DNA from 3 places in the Sinorhizobium sp. BJ1 genome. Region 2 is predicted to be linked to each of the others. Evidence: riboswitches for the same ligand, from Rfam matches in the RefSeq annotation. Region 2 holds a riboswitch; each other region holds the start of a gene.
What was found. Region 2 has a riboswitch for cobalamin ahead of CO676_RS27985 (IS5 family transposase). Riboswitches for the same ligand answer to the same signal wherever they lie in the genome.
Positions count from the first base shown of each region.

Region 1: another riboswitch for cobalamin. It lies ahead of bluB (5,6-dimethylbenzimidazole synthase); the one in region 2 lies ahead of CO676_RS27985 (IS5 family transposase).
Region 3: another riboswitch for cobalamin. It lies ahead of cobU (bifunctional adenosylcobinamide kinase/adenosylcobinamide-phosphate guanylyltransferase); the one in region 2 lies ahead of CO676_RS27985 (IS5 family transposase).

Region 1 is NZ_NWTH01000005.1:249,470-256,710, forward strand. It holds gene CO676_RS09675 (LTA synthase family protein) at 1-943, opposite strand, end outside; gene CO676_RS09680 (NAD+ synthase) at 1,210-2,892, shown strand; gene CO676_RS09685 (TolB family protein) at 2,895-3,719, shown strand; partial or broken gene CO676_RS09690 (SDR family oxidoreductase) at 3,767-4,582, shown strand; cobalamin riboswitch at 4,695-4,906, shown strand; gene bluB (5,6-dimethylbenzimidazole synthase) at 4,950-5,705, shown strand; gene CO676_RS09700 (DUF2865 domain-containing protein) at 5,659-6,777, opposite strand; gene CO676_RS09705 (acyl-homoserine-lactone synthase) at 7,077-7,241, opposite strand, start outside.
Region 2 is NZ_NWTH01000031.1:54,987-62,227, forward strand. It holds gene metE (5-methyltetrahydropteroyltriglutamate--homocysteine S-methyltransferase) at 1-1,289, shown strand, start outside; gene CO676_RS27980 (hotdog domain-containing protein) at 1,492-2,076, shown strand; cobalamin riboswitch at 2,106-2,311, shown strand; partial or broken gene CO676_RS27985 (IS5 family transposase) at 2,678-3,390, shown strand; gene CO676_RS27990 (sigma-54-dependent Fis family transcriptional regulator) at 3,674-5,461, opposite strand; gene CO676_RS27995 (benzaldehyde dehydrogenase) at 5,782-7,241, shown strand, end outside.
Region 3 is NZ_NWTH01000005.1:137,654-144,894, forward strand. It holds gene CO676_RS09130 (adenylate/guanylate cyclase domain-containing protein) at 1-723, shown strand, start outside; gene CO676_RS09135 (FecR domain-containing protein) at 782-1,798, opposite strand; cobalamin riboswitch at 2,038-2,433, shown strand; gene cobU (bifunctional adenosylcobinamide kinase/adenosylcobinamide-phosphate guanylyltransferase) at 2,568-3,095, shown strand; gene cobW (cobalamin biosynthesis protein CobW) at 3,099-4,163, shown strand; gene cobN (cobaltochelatase subunit CobN) at 4,392-7,241, shown strand, end outside.

The sequences.
Region 1 (7,241 bases), on a different contig from region 2:
TCATGCCGCCGAATTCGGGCGAGAAGACATTGCCGCCCTGCAATTCGCGGATCGTCGGCATCGGGTCGGGTGTCAGCTTGACCTTAGGCAGGCGCGTCGGATCCCAGAAGGATTCGCTCATCAGCACGATCACGTCCGGCTTGCCCCGATGCGTGGTTCCGGCGGGAAGCGGCTTTACGGGAATGCGTTCGATGGCATTCGCCATGTAACCGGCCGGGGCGCTCACATTCGCCATCGGCAAATTGATCGCAAAGGCGAGCACAAAGCCGTTGTGCCGGTAGTTCTCGGTCTGGTCCCACATGATCGGGATGACCCGCAATCGGTCGCGGACCCAAGAGAACTGGTTGTAATCCATGATGTTCCAGAAGGCGACGATGAGCGGCAGGGCGAAGGCTACCCGCGCGAGACGCTCTTTGCGCGCCAGCTTCGGAAAGTTCCGCCAGGCGTAGCGCAGCAGCAGCCCGATGACGATGATGGTCGCCAGAATGCCGAGAACGACGCCGACGGCGGTCCATGGCCTGTCCTTCACCAGCACCGGCATCAGTTCCACGATCTGCCGGCCGAACAGAAAATCGGTCGGGTAAAGCGGGTCGGACAGGAAGACCTGCTTCTGCTGGCAGATAAAGGCCGGTACGATGGCGAGCGGCGCTACGAGAAGCGCGCCCTTGTGTTCGCGTCCGAAAAGCGCGTCCAGCGTCAGCATGACGAGGAAGAACGCAGCAACCGTCGTCCAGGCTGGCCGCATCGGATCGATAAAATAGGCGATCGTGTCGGAAGTTGACTGGCGGACGAGGAGCTCGACTGCAAAAACGATCGCCGTCGCGATCAAAAGCGAAAACAGTGCGCTGCGGCCGCCCGCCAGGGTTTTTGCATGTCTAACGGAAAAGCTCGGCCTTTCGACATAGACCTGAGAACCTCTCGCGGCGGAATCGATACTGGCCAAAAACTTCTCCAATTTCATAAATCTTTCGCTCAACTGTCATACGACTGTCATCTTGAACAGGGGATGAATGGCGAAACGGCTATGATGATCCTCAGGTTCCGGCCGCGTCGAAGGGCCGCGGGCCTATTCGTTAAGGGACGGGAACCGCAGGATTTTTCGGATTTTTCCGGCGGCACTGCGATTGGGAGTGGGTTTTTTCCCACCGGATGCGGTAAGAACAAAGCCTAAGCTGGTTGCATTCGCCGAGGAAAACCGACAGGCCTGCCATGACCCCACAGAAAGCCGTACCTTCAAAGCTGCGGATCGTCGTAGCCCAGCTCAATCCGACCGTCGGCGATATCGCCGGCAACCTGGCAAAGGCGCGTGAAGCGCGCGCCGACGCGGCGCGCCAAGGCGCCGACCTGGTGCTGTTCACCGAACTTTTCATGTCCGGCTATCCGCCCGAAGATCTCGTGCTGAAACCGGCCTTTCTGAAGTCCTGCCTGCGCGCCGTCGAGAAACTCGCCGCAGAGACGGCAGACGGAGGGCCGGGGGTCATCATCGGCTTCCCGCGTCAGGCCGCTGCCCAGCGGCACAATTCGGTGGCGGTCCTCGACGGGGGCAAGATCATCGCGGTCCGCGACAAGGTGGACCTGCCGAACTACGGCGAGTTCGACGAAAAGCGGGTCTTCGATGCAGGCGAGATGCCGGGTCCGGTGAATTTTCGCGGCATTCGCATTGGCATCCCGATCTGCGAGGACATTTGGGGCGAGCTCGGCGTCTGCGAGACTCTCAAGGAGAGCGGCGCCGAAATCCTGCTCTCTCCGAACGGTTCGCCTTATTATCGCGGCAAGGTCGATGTCCGCCACCAGATCGTTCTAAAGCAGGTGATAGAAACCGGCTTGCCCCTGATCTATGCCAATCAGATCGGCGGGCAGGACGAACTGGTCTTCGACGGCGCAAGCTTCGGCTTCAATGCCGACCGCTCGCTGGCCTTCCAGATGAGTCAGTTCGAGGAGGCGCTTTCGATTTCAGAGTGGACGAGGGGTGAAGATGGTTGGGTCTCGACCAACGGGCTTCGGTCGCGCCTGCCGGAAAGCGACGAGGCGGACTATCGAGCCTGCATGCTGGGGCTCAGGGACTACGTCAACAAGAACGGCTTCAAGAACGTCGTGCTCGGCCTTTCCGGTGGCATCGACTCGGCGATCTGCACGGCGCTCGCGGTGGACGCGCTCGGCGAGGAGCGGGTCCACACGATCATGCTCCCTTATCGCTATACCTCGCAGGAATCGCTGAAGGACGCCGAAGCCTGCGCCAAGGCGCTCGGCTGCCACTATGACGTGGTCGCGATCGAGGAGCCGGTTGAAGGTTTTCTCAGTGCACTCGCCGATACTTTCGAGGGAACCGAGTCCGGGATCACCGAGGAGAACCTGCAGAGCCGCACGCGCGGAACGATCCTGATGGCAATCTCCAACAAATTCGGTTCGATGGTGGTGACCACCGGCAACAAATCGGAGATGTCGGTAGGCTACGCCACGCTCTACGGCGATATGAACGGCGGCTTCAATCCGATCAAGGACCTCTACAAGATGCAGGTCTATGCGCTGTCGCGCTGGCGCAATGGTGCCGTGCCGCCCGGCGCGCTTGGTCCCTCCGGCGAGGTCATTCCGCAGAACATCATCGACAAGGCACCCTCGGCCGAACTCCGCCCCAACCAGACCGACCAGGACTCGCTGCCGCCCTATCCGGCGCTCGACGACATTCTCGAGTGCCTGGTGGAGAAGGAACTGAGTACGGAAGAAATCGTCGCCCGCGGGCATGACGAGGCGACGGTCCATCGGATCGAGCACCTGCTCTACATCGCCGAATACAAGCGCCGGCAGTCGGCGCCGGGCGTGAAGATCACCAAGAAGAATTTCGGCCGCGATCGGCGCTACCCGATCACCAACCGTTTCCGTGACAGGGGCTAGCCATGCGTAGCTCGGTCGAGATCTTCGATATCGCAAGTGGAGAGACGCGCGTCGTGTGGCAGACGGAGCGGCTCGTCGAGGCGCCGAACTGGTCGCCTGACGGCAAATTCCTCATCATTAACGGCGACGGCAGGCTCTATCGACTTGGTTTCGACGGGGCCGACCCTACCGAGATCGACACGGGCTTTGCCCGCCACTGCAACAATGATCACGGCATCTCGCCGGACGGCAGAATGCTTGCGATCAGCGACAAGACCGAATTCGGCAAGTCGGCGATCTATCTGCTGCCGGTCGCGGGCGGCACGCCGCGGCTCGTCACGCGCAACCTGCCGTCCTACTGGCACGGCTGGTCCCCGGACGGGCGGACCGTGGCCTATTGCGGCATCCGCGACCAAGTCTTCGACATCTACACGATCTCGGTCGATGGCGGCGAGGAGCGGCGGCTGACGCATGGCGAGGGCCGCAACGACGGACCGGACTGGTCGCCGGACGGCGCGTGGATCTATTTCAACTCGAGCCGCACCGGCCGCATGCAGATCTGGCGGATCAGGCCGGACGGCAGCGATGTCCAGCGCGTTACCGACAGCTCCTATGGCGACTGGTTCCCGCATCCGTCGCCAGACGGCAAGCATCTGCTGGTGCTTTCCTATGATGGCCAGGTCTTCGACCACCCCCGCGACCTCGATGTGCGGCTTCGGCTGATGGATCCGGAAGGCGGCAATGCGCGCGTCCTGTTCGAGCTCTTCGGCGGGCAGGGGACAATCAATGTTCCGAACTGGTCGCCCTCGGGCGAGGCTTTCGCCTTCGTGCGGTATTGGCCCGCGTGAGCCAACGGCGAGCCGACGGTTCGCTCTCAGATCTATGGGAGGAATTCATGGGAAAAGACTACGCCCGGCTGGACGGCAAGGTCGCCGTCGTGACCGGCGGCACGCAGGGGCTCGGCGCCACGATTGCGGGACTGTTCGCTGAACGGGGCGCTGCGGGCATCGTCATCTGCGGGCGCCATGCGGCGAAGGGCGAGGCAAAGGCGACCGAGATCGGTGAGGCGACCGGCGCGAAGGTCGTTTATGTCCAGGCGGACCTGGAGCGCGTGGAGGACGCCCGGGCGGTCGTTGCGGCCTGGGATCGTGAATTTGGCCGAGTCGATGGGCTCGTCAATGCCGCCGCAATCACCGACCGCGGCACGATCCTCGATACGCGGAACTCTTCGATCGCATGTTTTCGATAGACGTGCGTGCTCCCTCCTTCCTGATGCAGGAGACGGTGAAGGTGATGCGGTGTGAGAAGACCGAAGGCACGATCGTCAATATCGGTTCGATGTCGGCGAAGGCGGGCCAGCCTTTCATCGCCGCCTATTGCGCATCCAAGGGTGCTCTGGAGGCGCTGACGAAGAACACCGCCTATGCGCTGCTGCGCAACCGCATCCGCGTCAACGGCCTCAACATCGGCTGGATGGCATCGGAAGGCGAAGACCGCATCCAACGGGAATATCACGGCGCTCCCGAGGACTGGCTGGAGAAGGCGGCGGCAAGCCAGCCTTTCGGGCGGCTCGTCGATCCCGCCGAGGTCGCGCGCGTGCGCCTATCTCTCCTCCGACGAGTCCGGTCTGATGACCGGCTCGGTGATCTGCTTCGACCAGTCAATCTGGGGTGCGTATGACGGATCGCCGCATCCGACAGCGCCGCTTTGAGTCGCTCTCGGCCTGCTGCATGTAGAAACATGCAGCAATCCAAAGCTCTACTGCGATCTTGTGCGTCTGATAAGACGCACGTGCTGTAGTCTTGCCTTTCGCCTGCGCCTGTGCCCATATGCGGCCGTCAGGTGCCCGCTGAGGCGGGAGAATCGGGAAGCCGGTTGAATTCCGGCACGTGCCCAACGCTGTGATGGGGACGGCTGCGCCAAAACAGCTTTGAACGTTTTCAGAGCTTTGCCACTGGGTCTTGATGCGATCCGGGAAGGCGGCCCAGTCGAGTGATCCGTAGTCAGAAGACCGGCCTGACAAGATAGACCGGCCCCGCATGGACGGCGGGAGGTTGTGCATTGTTGGGGATCGAACGATGCTGCCTGACCCGAACGACTGCCTTACGGCGGCCGGTGCCTTTTCACCGGACGAGCGTGCCGCCGTCTATCGCGCCATCGAGACGCGCCGCGACGTACGCGACGAGTTCCTGCCTGAACCGCTGCCCGAGCCTCTGATTTCCCGCTTGCTCGATGCGGCGCATCGCGCCCCGTCCGTCGGCTTCATGCAGCCGTGGAACTTCGTGCTCGTGCGCCGGAGCGAGACGCGGGAGAAAGTCTGGCAGGCATTCCGGCGCGCCAATGAGGAAGCCGCCGGCATGTTTTCAGGCGAGGCGCAGGCGAAATATCGCTCACTCAAGCTCGAGGGCATACGCAAGGCGCCGCTCAGCATTTGCGTGACCTGCGATCGCACGCGCGGCGGCGCCGTCGTGCTCGGGCGCACGCATAATTCGCAAATGGACGTCTACTCGACGGTCTGCGCGGTCCAGAACCTTTGGCTCGCAGCGCGGGCCGAGGGGGTCGGCGTCGGTTGGGTCAGCATTTTCCACGAGGACGAGATCAAGGCGATCCTCGGCATGCCCGAACACATCGAAATCGTCGCCTGGCTGTGCCTCGGTTTTGTCGACCGACTCTACCAGCAACCGGAACTAGCGGTGAAGGGCTGGCGGCAACGGGTACCGCTCGAGGACCTGATCTTCGAGGAAAGATGGGGCCTTCGCGACGGCGGGAAGCGGTTTGTCGACCAGGTCATTCATTCTGCAGCGGCTGATAGCGCGGCCCCCGAGGGTTCTTGAGATCGATCGCGCTCTCTTGCTGCGGCAGAAAGGCGGGGCCGACGACGCGGACCTTGCTGGTCGTGGGGTCGTAGGGGCGCTCTTCCACAGGCTTTGCTGCCGGCGATCCGGACGCCGGCAAAGCCGTGCCCTTGATCGTCACGACGGAGGGGCTGACCACCGAAAGCTTCGTTCCTGACGCGGAATTGTTGCTGCTCTTACCCGTTGCGACCTTGGGTATCTGGCAGCCGCAGATACCGGGCGCACCGACCCCGCGGGTACGATAGGCGAAGGCGTTGGGGAGTTCCGTGTACGGCCTGCCCGTCGACGCGGAAATCATCTGCTCGCTCTCCTCGGTGGCCAGCACGTGATAGTAGAGTTCCGTGTCGGCTGCCGGGCATCGTGCCCGGCAAAGCTCGGTATCGCGTCCGAAGTCGGCCGGTGTCGCGTTCGACGAAATCGGGAAAAATGCGCCGTCGCAAGTACGCACGCACATGGTCCTGAGGCCGCCTGCAGCGCCGTCCTCCATGAATGTGAAGTCGTCCGCTGGACCGTCGAACAGCAACGGATAGTCCTCGCCGTCCGGCGGGAAGTCTTCGAGAATGTTGCGGTGAACGTGAGCCTCTTCGGTGCTCGACTCGTCAGGAATCGTCTCGTCAGGGATCGTCTCGTCCCAGTTCAGGCCGGCTTCTCTTGAGCAACCATTCAACTCCATGGCGGCGACGATCCGCCGGCGCATGTCGTCATTGCCTTTGGAAATCAAATGCCGTCGTTGCGCCTTGAGCGTGCGGAGATTGTCCTCCATCCGGCCGATCGCATCGTCGAGTTCGGCGCAGGCAGCTTCATTTTCGCTGTCGATGTAGACGACGGAGTCATTGCTGCATGCCATGCGCCGGCGTTCGTTCTTTGCGCGGCGAATTTCGATGTTCTGGCGTGAAACCGCGCCGGTGAAATCGCGGAGATCGGCGGTTGTGGTGAAGGCCGCCGGCAGCTCCGCGAGGCGGGCGCTCAGGCGTTCGCATACGCTTGCGGCCGAAGCCTGTCCGGCCATACACAAGGCGAGCGGCAGGAGCGCTGCAGCAAGGCGCATCATCCTCCAGGACGCCGCACTTCTGAACACTGGCACTCGTCTTTTCCTGCGTTTCGCCCCGCCACAGCGCCGTGCGTCTTTTCAGACGCACAAAGGACGCTGTAGCACCTTGAATTGCTGCATATTTGTTTTCCTTAAATCGGCTGCGATTTAAAGAAACAGGCAGTAGTCGCGGAACAAGCGGGGCGCCTGTTTCCTGACATCATACGACGTTGATGCGAGGGCGCAACGGCGAGTCGGCATTTGCGTTAATGCGTTTGGAAGCAGAAACGGCCGGGCCGAGTGAGCGGCCCGGCGACAGATCAGGCCGCTCTGGCGGTTTCGAGCGACATCGGCCGTTCGAGCACAGTGCCCTCGATGGCGGCAACGGCCTTCATTCTTTGAAGAAGGCTGTTCGTCACTTCCCAAGCGACAGCGACCGCGTAGACATTGCCGATCCTCTGCGGCTCTGCGATGCGCTCTCCCGG
Region 2 (7,241 bases):
CGTCGCTCAGCTTCGCGACCGAGAAACTCGAGGAACTGGCAGTGCTGAAACAGGCGCTCTCAGGCAACCGGGACGCGGTCGAAACGCGGATCGGGGCGTCGGTTCTGGCCGTTGCCGCTCGCCGGGCATCCCGCGAGGCGCATGATCCACTGGTCGAGGGGCGGTTGAAGTCTTTGACGCCGGAGATGGCAAAGCGGGTAAGCCCATTCGCAGCGCGGAAAGATGTTCAGGCCCGCCATCTGTCCCTGCCGCCCTTGCCGACGACCACGATCGGATCCTTCCCGCAGACCGCCGAGGTCAGGGCTGCCCGTGCAGCGCATCAGCGTGGTGAACTCTCGTATATCGACTACCGTGCCTTCCTCGCGCGGGAAACGGAGGCGGCGATCCGTTGGCAGGAGGACATCGGCATCGATGTGCTGGTGCATGGCGAGTTCGAGCGCAATGACATGGTTCAGTATTTCGCCGAGCAGATGGACGGCTATGCCTGCACCAGGAACGGGTGGGTTCAGAGCTACGGCTCCCGCTGCGTGCGCCCGCCGATCATTTTCGGTGACGTGTCGCGACCACGCCCGATGACCGTGGACTGGGCCCAGTTTGCGCAATCCAAGACCTCGAAGCCCGTCAAAGGCATCCTGACAGGGCCGGTGACCATGCTGCAATGGTCCTTCGTCCGTGATGACATCCCGCGCGCCGACGTGTGCCGCCAGATCGCACTTGCCATCCGCGACGAGGTGTCCGACCTCGAGGCGGCGGGGATCGCGATCATCCAGATCGACGAGCCGGCACTCCGGGAAGGTCTGCCGCTGCGCCGTGCCACCTGGCAGCACTACCTGGACTGGGCGACCGAGAGCTTCCGCCTCTCGGCCTCCGGCGTTGCCGACCAGACCCAGATCCACACCCATATGTGCTATTCCGAGTTCAACGACATCATGCCGGCGATCGTCGCGCTCGATGCCGATGTCATCTCCATCGAGACCTCCCGGTCGAAGATGGAACTGCTCGATGCCTTCTATGACACCCGCTATCCCAACGAGATCGGTCCCGGCGTCTACGACATCCACTCGCCGCGGGTGCCGGGAACCGAGGAGATGGTGGAACTCCTCCAGGCAGCGGCCAAACGCATCGATGCCGCACAGCTCTGGGTCAATCCGGATTGCGGCCTGAAAACCAGAGGATGGGCGGCGGTCAAGCCGGCGCTCGCCAACATGGTGACCGCGGCCGGACTTCTCCGGAAGCGGCTCTCCGAAACCGACGGGTGGAGGATCAGCGCATGGAACGGGAATTCATGAGCGAAGGGGAGCCGGCCGGAGGGCCGGCTCCCACAACGCTGATCGACATCGTTTTTCCGGGCGCCACCAATCATATGGCACGCTCTTCGGCGGCGCGGGCCTCTCCGCCATGGACCGGGTTGCCTTTGTCGCTGCGACGAGACAGGGGCTGTTCCCTTCGTCACCGCATCCTGCGAGCGGGTCGAATTCACGAAGCCGGCCCATGTCGGCGAGATCCTATCCTTTGTGGCGACCCCGATCTGGGGCTGGCCGGTGCTCGCTGACGGTAGAGGTCGAGATGCTCGCCGAGGCGATCAGCACGGGCGAGCGGCATCTCTGCACCCGTGGTGTCTTCCACATGGTCGCGTCGCTCGATCCGTCCCTGCGTGAGACCTGGTCGTTGCCGCCGCTGGCGACCACGCATGACGTCCATTCGCCCGGAGACGTCCACATGGCGGATGTCATCTTCGCCGACCAGGCCAACAGTTCCGGCGCGATGTTCGGTGGCGATGCGGCCCTTGTCGCGGCGTCGAGATTGTGCCGTAGACCGGCCGTGCTCGCCTCGTCGGAGCGTCTCGACTTTCATCACCCGATCCGGGTGGGATCGGTCTTCGAGGCGGTGGCCCGAGTTGTTTCCACTGGCAGAACCTCGATGACAGTCGAGGTGGAGCTTTGGGCGGAAACGCTCCTGAGCGGTGAGCGCTGCCAGACGGCGAAGGGCCTCTTCGTCATGGTGGCCGTCGATGAAAACCAGAAGCCCGTTCCGGTTATCCCGGGGGATTCGGCACAGGTGCATCATAGCCGTTGACGCGGATTTAACCTCGTCTACTATATCTAGTGTTCGAGGGTCCCTTCGATTCGTTTTCGGATTAGGGGCTAAGACGGGAATTCGGTAGCGGACATGAGGTCCGTGAAGCCGAGGCTGCCCCCGCAACTGTGAACGGCGAGCGCCTGCTCCATCATGCCACTGGGATTAACCGGGAAGGCGGAGAAGGCGCGATGACCCGTGAGCCAGGAGACCTGGCGCGGGCGAAAAGGTGGTCGTCGCCCGAAACTAACGTCCGATCAGCGCTCCGAAATCATCGGCATGCTGAATGACGGCCGCCCGGTGGCTGAAATCGCTCGCCTCTTTCGCGTTCATAGGGCACCGTCGGACGCATCGGCGCTGAGGCCAAAGTAGCGGTTCGCGGATTGTTCTTTCATTTGGCCATTTTTCGCAGCGACGTACGCATCGGGCCTTCTTGTCTTTTCCGAGGATCAATATGCCCGAGAGCGCGGGCGAGCTATGGCGTGGAAAAACGGTGCTCTGGTTCCATGCACTAAGGTGTGTGGGGATTCACAAGAGCTTTCGATTGTGATTCAAGCTCTTGATGAATCGCTATGTTTTGACAGACGCCCAGTGGGCGAAGATGGAGCCGCATTGTCTGGGTAAGCCAACCGACCCCGGACGCAGCGGCAGCGACAATCGCCGCTTCGTGGAGGCGGTGTTGTGGATTGTGCGAACCAGCTCGCCGTGGCGCGATCTGCCCGCGCATTTCGGGAACTGGAGCACGGCATTTCGCCGCTTCAGCGACTGGCGCAAGGCCGATGTCTTTGTGAAGCTCTTCCAGGCCTGCTCGGACGAGCCCGACATGGAATACGCCATGGTCGACGCCACCATCGTCAAGGTCCATCGCCACGGACAAGGCGCAAAAGGGGGACTCAGAGCCAGGCCATTGGCCGCTCCAAAGGTGGCATGACCACCAAGATCCTCGCGTTGACCGACGCGCTTGGTAATCTTGTGCGCTTCGAACTCCTGCCCGGCCATCGCTTCGACACGGTCGGCGTCGAGCCGCTGATCGAAGGCATCGATTTCGGTGGCCTCATCGCCGACAAGGCATTCGACAGCGACGCCATCATCGCCGATCTCAACGCGCGCGGTGCCAAGATCGTCATCTCTCAGCACCCAAGACGCGCGAGACCACTGCCGCTCGATCGCGAACTCTACAAATGGCGGCATCTCATCGAAAACTTCTTCTGTAGGCTTAAGGAGTTCAAGCGCATCGCCATGAGAGCCGACAAAACCGACCAAAGCTTCTCCGCAATGATCTATCTCGCAGCCGCCGTCATCAATTCACGATGAATCCCCACGGGCCTTAGGACGGCGAAAACGAATATCGCTGGCCTTCGCGCCGCGGGATCCGAGCGCCGAAGCCGATTGCGGTCCCGGTTCTTGAGACAGCTTGGAACCGCTGGAGCGCGGAGGGACGGCAAAGGGGATGCATTGCCTTCAGCAAAGGTCGGTTTGGACTGACAACTCCTCCTCTTCCGTTCTCAGGAGGGTTTAATGATACACAGGTCAATAGGTCCATCGAAAATCGCGACAAACGATGGATCTTAGCGATAGACTGTCCTCATTGAATACGCTACTTCAACATTCCGTGCTTCCGGAGACGGTATTCGAGTTTCGCCCGAGAAAGCCCGAGAGCCCGAGCAGCAGCCGACACATTGCCTTCGGCCTGTTTCAGTGCGCTGCGATAGAGATCCGCTTCGGCTATGACGAGCTCCTGCGCCGACCGTAGCATGTGGGTCTGTAGCGGCGTCGAGGTACCCCTCGCACTGGACAGAGCGGCAAGACGCCCTTCCGGTGTCAGCGACGGCTGGAATGACTGGGGGACTTCACCGGCGGTGAACAGGTGCTGAATATCGACCGACCCACCCGGATCGGCAAAAATGACCCCGCGCTCGATCAGGTTCTGGAGCTCGCGGATGTTGCCCGGAAAATGGTAGGCAAGGAGGGCATCCATCGCCCGCCGGCTCAGCCCGACGACATCGCGCCGATGCCGCTCGCGAAACAGCCGGAGAAAATGGTCGACGAGGAGCGGAATATCGTCGCGCCGCTCGCGAAGCGGCGGAATGGAGATTGGAAAGACGCAGAGGCGGAAATAGAGGTCCTCGCGGAACCGCCCCGCCCGCACCTCCTCCGCGAGATCGACATTCGATGCCGCAATCACCCGAACATCGGCAGGCACTGTCTTGACGCCTCCGACGCGCTCGATCACCCGCTCCTGGAGGGCGCGCAGGAGCTTTCCCTGCGCCGCATAGGCGAGCGAGGCGATTTCATCGAGGAAGAGCGTGCCGCCATTCGCACGCTCGAAGTAGCCCGGGCGGGAAGCGACCGCACCAGTAAAGGCACCCTTCTCGACCCCGAAGAGTTCGGACTCCACCAGCGTATCGGGAATGGCCGCGCAATTCAGCGCGACGAAGGGACCATCAGAGCGCCTGCTCAGCCGATGCAACTGCTGCGAAAACGACTCTTTACCGACGCCGGATTCGCCGACGAGAAGCACCGTCGCCTCCGTATCGGCCACCTTCTCCACCATCAGCCTCGCACGTAGGAAACTCGCCGACACCCCCACAACGGCATCACCGCCGACGACCGGTTCGCCGGTTGGCACAGCGGATGACTTTGCCGCACTCGGCGCGGCAGTATCATGGCTTCGGCGCCGCTGGCTCGGCCAATCCAGCCCGAGAAAGGCGCGCTCCGGCGCGTCCTCGCCCCATTCCTCCGCGTTCTGGCCGACGACGTAACACCGGGATGCGCCCATGCCGCTGCATTCAATCTCGCGGAAGATCACCGGTCGGCCGAAGAGCGTGCTGGTGTAACCGCTCGGATAGCCCGTCTGCATCCAGCAGACCGGTTCGCTCGCCAGCCCGTGAAGAGCAATGTGCTCTCCGGCTTCGGACGAGTCGTGCCAATAGAACTCCCCAAAGTAAGTCCCCTTTTCCCTGTCGAATTCGAAATGCTTCGTCACCACCTTAACGAAGCCTTCGAGTGTGTGGACGCGGGGCCCGGCCGCCAGTGCATGCGTCAGGTCTTCGCCTGGAAAGCGCTTCTGGATCAGCTCGGCATCGCGCACCCCCTGCATGTAGCCCACCCGCATGAAGATGCCCTTGGCGACCTCCATGCCGAAGGCATCGATGATCTCCTGCCGCAAGCGGCCGAGAACCTGGCTCTGCATCAGCACCATGCGCTGGGCGTTGAGCCAAATTCGCCCGTCGCCCAATGCGAAATGCAGGGCCTCCGTCAGTTCCGACAGGGTCGGCGATGCGCCCGTGTCGAGTTCGCTGAACGCGCCCCTGGATAGCATTTTGCCGGTCGTTGTCGACACGTCGGCCAGGGACACGAGATGAGGCAATCCATTGTTAGGCATGAGCGATCTTCAGTTTTTGATGAACTCATCTGCACAATTTCATCATTTAAAGAAAATCGCAATCACCCGATTGGGTCGCTTGCGGGCGCGGTTCAAGTCGGAAAAGGGCAATGATTTCAATGCACAATTCGGCTCTGACTGCAAAGGGCAGCAACGCGGCGAGAACTGGCACGGCAATTGCGATCTAATTTCCGAGTCACTTGAGGAGGACTACGCATCAGGGATACGTCTTGTGGGCGGCCCGTCATGGGCGGCCTCACTATGGCGAAGCCATGCCTGCGACCTCCCGAACCAGAGAGATGGAGGCCCGAAACGTGAACATGCATGCAGAAAGATTTCTAGACACCGCGCGTTGGGGCGGCTTGGCCTATATATCCGATTGGCAGGAGACCTTGGCCGGGACCATCAACGTGACCGACCCCGCCAATGGAAACGTCCTCGCCTCCGTCGGCTTGTGCGGCGCTGCTGATGTCTCCCGCGCCGCCAAGCAGGCCCGCGCCGCCCAAAAGGACTGGGCCAGGACGCCGCCGTCGCGACGCGCCGCGATCCTGAACCGCGCCGCCGATCTACTGGAGCAGCACGGCGCCGAACTGGCGAGCTGGATCACGCAGGAATCCGGGTCGATTCATTCGAAAGCCATGATCGAGATCGAGCATGGCGCTCTCTTCATCCGCCACGCCGCCTCACTCGCCTTGCAGCCGACAGGCATGTTCCTGCCGGGCATGGACGACCGCACCAACTATGCGCGGCGCGTGCCGCATGGCGTAGTCGGCGTCATTTCACCGTTCAACTTCCCCCTGGTTCTCTCACTCCGCTCGATCGCGGCGGCGATTGCGCTCGGCAACACGGTCGTGCACAAGCCTGATCCGCGCACCCCGATCTCCGGCGGCATCATCATCGCTCGGATCTTCGAGGAAGCTGGACTGCCGAAAGGCGTGCTGCATGTCCTGCCGGGCGGCGCGGATCCGGGGGAAGCGCTCTGCAGTGATCCCAACATCGCCATGGTCTCCTTCACCGGATCGGCCCGCGGCGGCGCCAAGGTCGGCGAGGTCTGCGGCCGTCACTTGAAGCGCGTGCAACTGGAACTCGGCGGCAAGAACGCACTCATCATCCTTGATGATGCCGATCTCGACATTGCCGCATCGAATGCCGCTTGGGGCGCTTTCCTGCATCAAGGCCAGATCTGCATGGCGACGGGCCTGATCCTGGTCGATGAGAAGATCGAGCAGGGCATCACCGAGCGTCTCGTCGCCAAGGCACAACACCTGCCGGCCGGCGACCCCTCCACGAACCGGGTGGCTCTCGGCCCGATCATCTCGGATACCCAGGTCGAGACAATCCAGAAGATCGTCGATGACGCCGTCGCCAAGGGCGCCCGTCTGCTGGCCGGAGGCACGCATGAGGGCCACTTCTATGCCGCGACGGTTTTGTCCGGCGTCAAGCCGGGCATGCTGGCCTTCGAGGAAGAGATTTTCGGACCGGTCGCCTGCATCGTGTCGTTCGACACCGACGAGCAGGCCGTCGAGCTTGCCAACCGATCCGAATACGGCCTCGCGGCGGGTGTGATCTCGGCCAATCTTGGCCGCGCCGTGACGCTTGGTGACCAACTGAATGTCGGGCAATTGCACATCAACGATCAGACGGTGAATGGCGGACCCTACGCCCCCTTCGGCGGACGCGGCAAGTCTGGCAACGGTACCCGCGTCGGCGGTCCGGCCGACATCGAGGAATTCACCCAATGGCAATGGGTCTCGATGAAGAGCGCCGCAACCCCCTACCC
Region 3 (7,241 bases), on a different contig from region 2:
GCGCCGACGGAGGTCGTCGGTTTCTTGAATACGCTGCTCGATGCGTTGAGCCGGCATGTCATCGAAAACGAGGGCACACTCGATAAATTCATCGGCGATTCGATCATGGCCTTCTGGAATGCGCCCGTCGACGTCGCCGACCATCCACGCAAGGCCGTTCGTGCCGCCTTGGCCATGCGAGAAACGCTTGCTCGCCTCAATGACAAGGACGCTTTCGGTTTTGGAGCGGGACAAAAGGTCGCGATCGGCATTGGCATCCACACGGGGCTTGCCTGCGTTGGCAACATGGGAGCCGAGACGCATTTCAACTATTCGGCCGTTGGCGACCCCGTCAATGTGGCGGCGCGCATCGAATCCGCTTGCAAGGAGGTCGGTTTCGATATCCTTGTCTCCGAGACGACGGCAAAATTGGCTGGTGGTTGTGCCTTGCTAGAGGCCGGAGCGTTGGGGCTCAAGGGCAAGAGCATGCGAACGAGGCTCTTTGCAACCGTGGGTGACGAGCGACTTGCCGCCTCTGGCGAATTCACCGAGTTGCAGGATATCCACCGGCGGCTGATTGAGGCTTTGCGCACGCGCTCCACCGAGAGCCGTCGCACTCTGGGAGCCGCAAAGCTCAAGGCGTCCGCGCTGGCGCCAGGTTTGTCGGACTTCTACCGCCGGATTTCGCGGCGCGGCGATCACTTCGTCAATGAGCCGACGGCGAAGGACGCGGTTGCCGAGTAGGGCGGCTTCGCCGCCGGGGACCGCGCTGCTTCTCTCAAGATCTCAATTGCAATCACCATCATCCTGGCGTCCGATCGTAACGCGAGTGATCATGGTCACGTGGCCCGTCTGGCTTGTGGGGCCTGTCGGGCTTGCTCAGTCTATCCTTATGTCCGTCCGGCTTGCCGTGCTTGTCCGGTTTGCTGGGCTTGTCCGGTTTGCTGGGCTTGTCCGGTTTGCTGGGCTTGTCCGGTTTGCTGGGTTTGTCTGGTTTGCTAGGCTTATCTGGTTTGCTGGGCTTATCTGGTTTGCTGGGCTTGTCGGGCTTGCTGGGTTTATCTGGTTTGGGCGGCTTCTCGATAGGGGGAGCCGTTTTGGTTGGCGGCGCGGCACGGGGGGGTGGCGGATCAGGACGGATTTGGATCGCCGCTGAGAGGCCGCAGCCGGTGCCGCTCCATCCGGGCGAGAGCTGCTGCTTGCCGGAGAGGAACGGCAGCGCCTGTTGATTGCCGAGTGTCCTGAGGGTGCTCCGATCGACCCGCCTTGTACGTGTCATGTCGCCATTCGGGCGGGCGACGACACAGTCGCAGCGCCGTGTCAGCTGTTGGCAGCCTCCTCGGCCGCAAAATTCGGCAGCGCCGCTCAAGAGGACCACCGCGGTCGTGCCGTCGCCGCCGACGTAAAAGTCGAAGACGGTGCCTCGAACGCCTATCGTTCCGGCCGGCGTCAGGATCTCATAGGCCGCGTGTTTCGAGTTGCCGCTGATCCAGCGAAATGTTCCCTTCGCCGCCGCAACGGTTAGCTTCTGCACCGATTTCGAGTCGTCGAAGACGAACCTGTCAATGACGACCGACGAGCCGGCACCCACGGCGAGCTTGCTTCCATCTCGGAACACGAACTGGCCGAGTCCCGATCTGGATGTTCGAATCCGCTCGTCCCGATGGACCGGGTCCCTGACGACCAGCGGTCCGCGCGCCCCGCTCACCTGGGTCTGGATGCGGATCGCCTGGCCGATTGGTTCGGCGGCCTTGCTTGGCATAGAGCCGTAAAGCGCGACGCTTAGCGCGACAAATGCGGCACGACGCAGATATGCCATCGCACCCCCCACCAAGGCTGTACTGAGAAACTCAGTGCCATGGACATGATCGAAAAACCTGTGCGAAACATGTATCCCGCGTCAGGTTCGAGATGCGCGTTTTACCATGCGGTGGGGAAGGGTGTCTGCCTACCCGTTTGGAGTATGAGGATCGGATACGGTCGGCGACGCGGCCGCGCTGCCGCAATTCGCCGGCCTCGCGTCGCAGCCGGTCGATTGACTTTGCCGCCTGCGCTTCATAATTAACGACGATGGATGGTTCCCCCGCACCGAAGCGGCGCGGGGGAGTAAATGGGAATGTGACGGGCGGACCCACACCGGGCGCCCTTATCGCAGCCGACCCCGCGACTGTAGAACGGTCAGGGTTCGCCATTGGGCATGCCGCTCCTCTTCCGATGAACCTGCACGGGGCAGTTTTCGCGGGATCGGAGGGCGCGCCGGAAAAGCCACTGGCGTGGTATCGTGAGCAGCTGGGCTGGACGCCTCTTCTTCTACGAATCGTCCGCCTTCACGAGCCAGCAAACGCCGGGAAGGCGAGGCGGACCCGTTCGGGCCCAGCATCGCTGCGCGCACCTGCGCAGTGCTTGCCCGTGACGCCGAGAGCCAGGAGACCTGCCGTCCATCAGGGCATTTCGCCCGGGGGAGTTCTCCCCAACGCCAGCACGGAGGTTGTCGTGGCTTACACATTGTCTTCTGCGCGTGCTGGTCACGCAGCCGCTTCCTATGGCCGTCCTAGCCCCACAGGTTTCATCGCGCGAGGCCGGGTCGGATGACAATCTCGAACGCCGGCCCAGTCCTCGTGCTCGGCGGCGCGCGCTCCGGAAAATCCAGTTTCGCTGAAAAGCTCGTCGAAGCCTCGGGGCTCCCGATGCATTATGTCGCGACCGGCCGCGCCTATGACGAGGAAATGCGCGACCGCATCGCTCACCACCAGGCCGCGCGGCAGGGCAAGGGCTGGACGACGCATGAGGAGCCGATCGATGTTTCCGGACTGCTTCGCCGCCTGGATGCTCCGGGGTGCGCCATCCTTGTCGACTGCCTCACGCTTTGGGTGACAAACCTGATGATGGAGGGGCGCGACATGGCAGCCGAATTCGCGGATCTTGCCGCCTTGCTTCCGGCGGCACGGGCGCGGCTTGTCTTCGTTTCGAATGAGGTCGGTCTCGGCATCGTTCCGGAGAACCGCATGGCGCGCGACTTTCGCGATCATGCCGGCCGCCTCCATCAGATCGTCGCGGAGAAATCCGCCGAAGTTTATTTCGTCGCGGCTGGGTTGCCGCTGAAAATGAAGGGTTGATTCATGACACTCGCGAAGGCCCAACCGGGCAAGATCCCCGCCACCGTCATCACCGGCTTCCTCGGTGCCGGCAAGACGACGATGATTCGCAATCTGCTGCAGAATGCCGACGGCAAGCGGATCGCCCTGATCATCAATGAGTTCGGCGATCTCGGCGTCGACGGCGACGTGCTGAAAGGCTGCGGAGCGGAAGCCTGCTCGGAAGAGGACATTATCGAACTCACCAACGGCTGCATTTGCTGCACCGTCGCCGACGACTTCATACCGACAATGACGAAATTGCTCGAGCGCGAGAACCGCCCCGACCATATCGTTATCGAGACCTCTGGTCTGGCCCTGCCGCAGCCGCTGGTCGCCGCCTTCAACTGGCCGGACATCCGCAGCGAAGTGACGGTCGATGGCGTCGTCACCGTCGTCGACAGCGCCGCCGTTGCCGCGGGCCGTTTTGCCGACGATCACGACAAGGTCGACGCACTGCGCGTCAATGACGACAACCTTGACCACGAGAGCCCGCTCGAAGAGCTCTTCGAGGACCAACTGACCGCCGCCGACCTCATTGTTCTCAACAAGACCGATCTTATCGATGCCGCCGGCCTGAAGTCCGTACGCGAAGAGGTTGCCTCGCGTATCAGTCGCAAGCCGACGATGATCGAGGCAAGGAACGGCGAGGTGGCGGCCGCGATCCTGCTCGGCCTCGGGGTCGGCACGGAAGGCGAGATCGCCAACCGCAAATCGCATCACGAGATGGAGCATGAGGCCGGCGAGGAGCACGACCACGACGAGTTCGACAGCTTTGTTGTTGAGCTCGGAGCGATCGCCGATCCAGCTGTCTTCGTCGACCGTCTCAAGGGGGTTATTGCCAAGCACGACGTGCTGCGGCTCAAAGGCTTCGCCGATGTACCCGGCAAGCCGATGCGTCTCCTGATCCAGGCGGTCGGCACCCGCGTCGATCAATATTACGACCGCGCCTGGGCACCCGGCGAGACGCGCGGCACGCGCCTCGTCGTCATCGGCCTGCACGACATGGACGAGACCGCGGTGCGCGCGGCAATCTCGGCGCTGGTGTGAGGCGATTTTGAGCGCGTATGGGAATAACCCCGCCCCAGCCCCTCCCCACAAGGGGGAGGGGCTTCGTTGGCGTCCGCCGCAACGCTGCCGGTCAAGAGGCACGGCGGCATGGCACAAACGGCTGATGCTTGGCGAACCGACGCGTCGGGCACGGTTCAGCCCCACCCCCACCCCCTTGTGGGGAGGTGTTGGAGACGGGTCTTCTCACGCCATCCACGAGGAGCATCCATGCATCTCCTCCTAGCCCAGAAAGGCACGATCGCGGACGGCAACGAAGCGATCGATCTCGGCCAAAGCCCGGCCGATATCCTGTTTCTGTCGGCGGCCGATACGGAACTCGCCTCGATCGCCGCCGCCCATCGCAGGCGCACGGGTGCGAAGACCTTGCGTATCGCCAGCCTGATGGCGCTCATGCATCCGATGTCGGTCGACACCTATGTCGAACGCACGGCGCGTCGTGCGAAGCTGATCGTCGTCCGGCCGCTCGGCGGCGCCAGCTATTTTCGCTACATACTGGAGGCGCTCTATGCCGCGGCCGTCGCTGGCAAGTTCCAGATCGCCGTTCTGCCGGGTGACGACAAGCCAGACCCCGGCCTTGAACCTTTTTCGACCGTTTCGGCGGAAGACCGTCAGCGTCTCTGGGCCTATTTCACCGAGGGCGGTGCCGACAATGCGGGCTTGTTCCTCGACTATGCCGAGGCGCTGATCGATGGAGGCGAGAAGCCGCAGCCAGCGCGCCCCTTGCTCAAGGCCGGCATCTGGTGGCCGGGCGAAGGCGTGATCGGGGTCGGCGAGTGGATGCGTTTGGCAGAGGGGGGCAAGGCTTCCAAAGAGACGAAGGAATCCATCCCCACCGTCGCCATCTGCTTCTACCGCGCCCTCGTCCAGAGCGGTGAGACCAAACCCGTCGAGGCATTGATCGAGGCGCTGGCCGAGGAGGGAATGCGCGCGCTTCCCGTCTTCATTTCCAGCCTCAAGGATCAGGTCTCGATCGGCACGCTCGAGGCGATATTTGCCGAAGCCGCACCCGACGTGGTGATGAACGCCACCGGCTTTGCCGTCTCGGCACCCGGCGCCGACCGCCAGCCGACGGTGCTGGAATCCACCGGCGCGCCGGTTTTGCAGGTGATCTTTTCCGCTTCTTCTCGGGAAGCGTGGGAAGCCTCGCCGCAGGGGCTGATGGCGCGCGATCTCGGCATGAATGTCGCTCTGCCGGAGGTGGACGGACGCATCCTTTCGCGCGCCGTCTCCTTCAAGGCGGCATCGGTCTACGACCCGCTCGTGGAAGCCAACATCGTCGGCCACGAGCCGCTTGCCGATCGTGTTCGCTTCGCCGCACGGCTCGCTGCCAACTGGGCGAGGCTGCGTCGCACTCGGCCGAAGGCGCGCCGCATCGCCGTCGTGATGGCCAATTATCCGAACCGCGACGGCCGTCTCGGCAATGGCGTCGGCTTGGACACGCCGGCCGGCACGATCCAGGTGCTGAAGGCAATGGCGGCGGAAGGATATGCAATCGGCGACCTGCCCGAGGACGGCGATGCGCTGATCCGCTTTCTGATGGCCGGGCCGACCAATGCGGCGAGCCGCGACCGGGAAATCCGCGAGACGATTTCCCTGCGTGAGTACAAGGGCTTCTTCGCCGCTCTTCCGAAAAAGATTCAGCAGGAGGTGCGCGAGCGCTGGGGTGCGCCGGAGGCCGACCCCTTCTTTCTCGATGGCGCCTTCGCGCTGCCGCTTGCCCGCTTCGGCGCCGTCCTTGTCGGCATCCAGCCGGCCCGCGGCTACAATATCGATCCCAAGGAAACCTATCACGCCCCGGATCTCGTGCCGCCGCACGGCTATCTCGCCTTCTATGCCTATCTGCGCCAGGTCTTTGCTGCCGACGCGATCATCCATATGGGCAAGCACGGCAATCTCGAATGGCTGCCCGGCAAGGCGCTGGCACTTTCGGAGGCTTGCTATCCGGAGGCCGTCTTCGGCCCGACGCCGCACCTCTATCCCTTCATCGTCAATGACCCGGGAGAGGGGACGCAGGCGAAACGCCGCACCAGCGCCGTGATCATCGACCATCTGACGCCGCCCTTGACACGGGCCGAGTCCTACGGACCGCTCAAGGACCTAGAGGCCCTGGTCGACGAATATTACGAGGCGGCCGGCGGCGATCCGCGGCGGCTGCGGTTGCTCAGTCGCCAGATCCTCGATCTCGTGCGCGATATCGGCCTCGACCATGACGCCGGCATCGATAAGGGCGATAGCGACGACAAGGCGCTCGAAAAGCTCGACGCCTATCTCTGCGACCTCAAGGAGATGCAGATCCGCGATGGGCTGCATGTCTTCGGCATGGCGCCGGAGGGGCGGCTGCTGACCGATCTCACCGTGGCGCTCGCCCGGGTGCCGCGCGGTTTGGGCGAGGGCGGCGACCAGAGTCTGCAGCGGGCGATAGCGGCGGATCTGGGGTTGGGTGGCCAAACCCCCTCTGCCCTGCCGGGTATCTCCCCCACAAGGGGGGAGAGGCTGGAGGCAAGCGCTCCCTCTTCGACGGCGGTCGAATTTGAGATGCGTCCTGCGACTTCCGATGGTGCCGCAGTTTCTGACAGAGTTGCGGGAACGAGTGGCAGCAGCGAGTCACACTCCCCCCTTGTGGGGGAGATGCCCGGCAGGGAAGAGGGGGTTGTTGCTGCTCGCTCACATCCCTTCGATCCCCTCGATTGCATCCTCTCCACACCCTGGACCGGCCCGAAACCCGGTTTCCTGGCTAATCTCACGGACGCCCCCTGGCGCACTGCCGGCGACACAGTCGAGCGCATCGAACTTCTCGCGACGAAACTGGTGTCGGGCGAAATCGCTTGCCCGGACGATTGGGCCAACACCCAGGCCGTCCTCGAGGAGATCGACGGGCGGCTCAGGCCTTCCATCCAGCGTTCGGGCGCGGCCGAGATCAACGGCCTTCTCACCGGTCTCGACGGTCGCTTCGTGGCGCCCGGCCCTTCCGGCGCGCCGACGCGTGGCCGTCCAGACGTGCTGCCGACCGGTCGCAACTTCTATTCCGTCGACAGTCGCGCCGTGCCGACCCCGGCG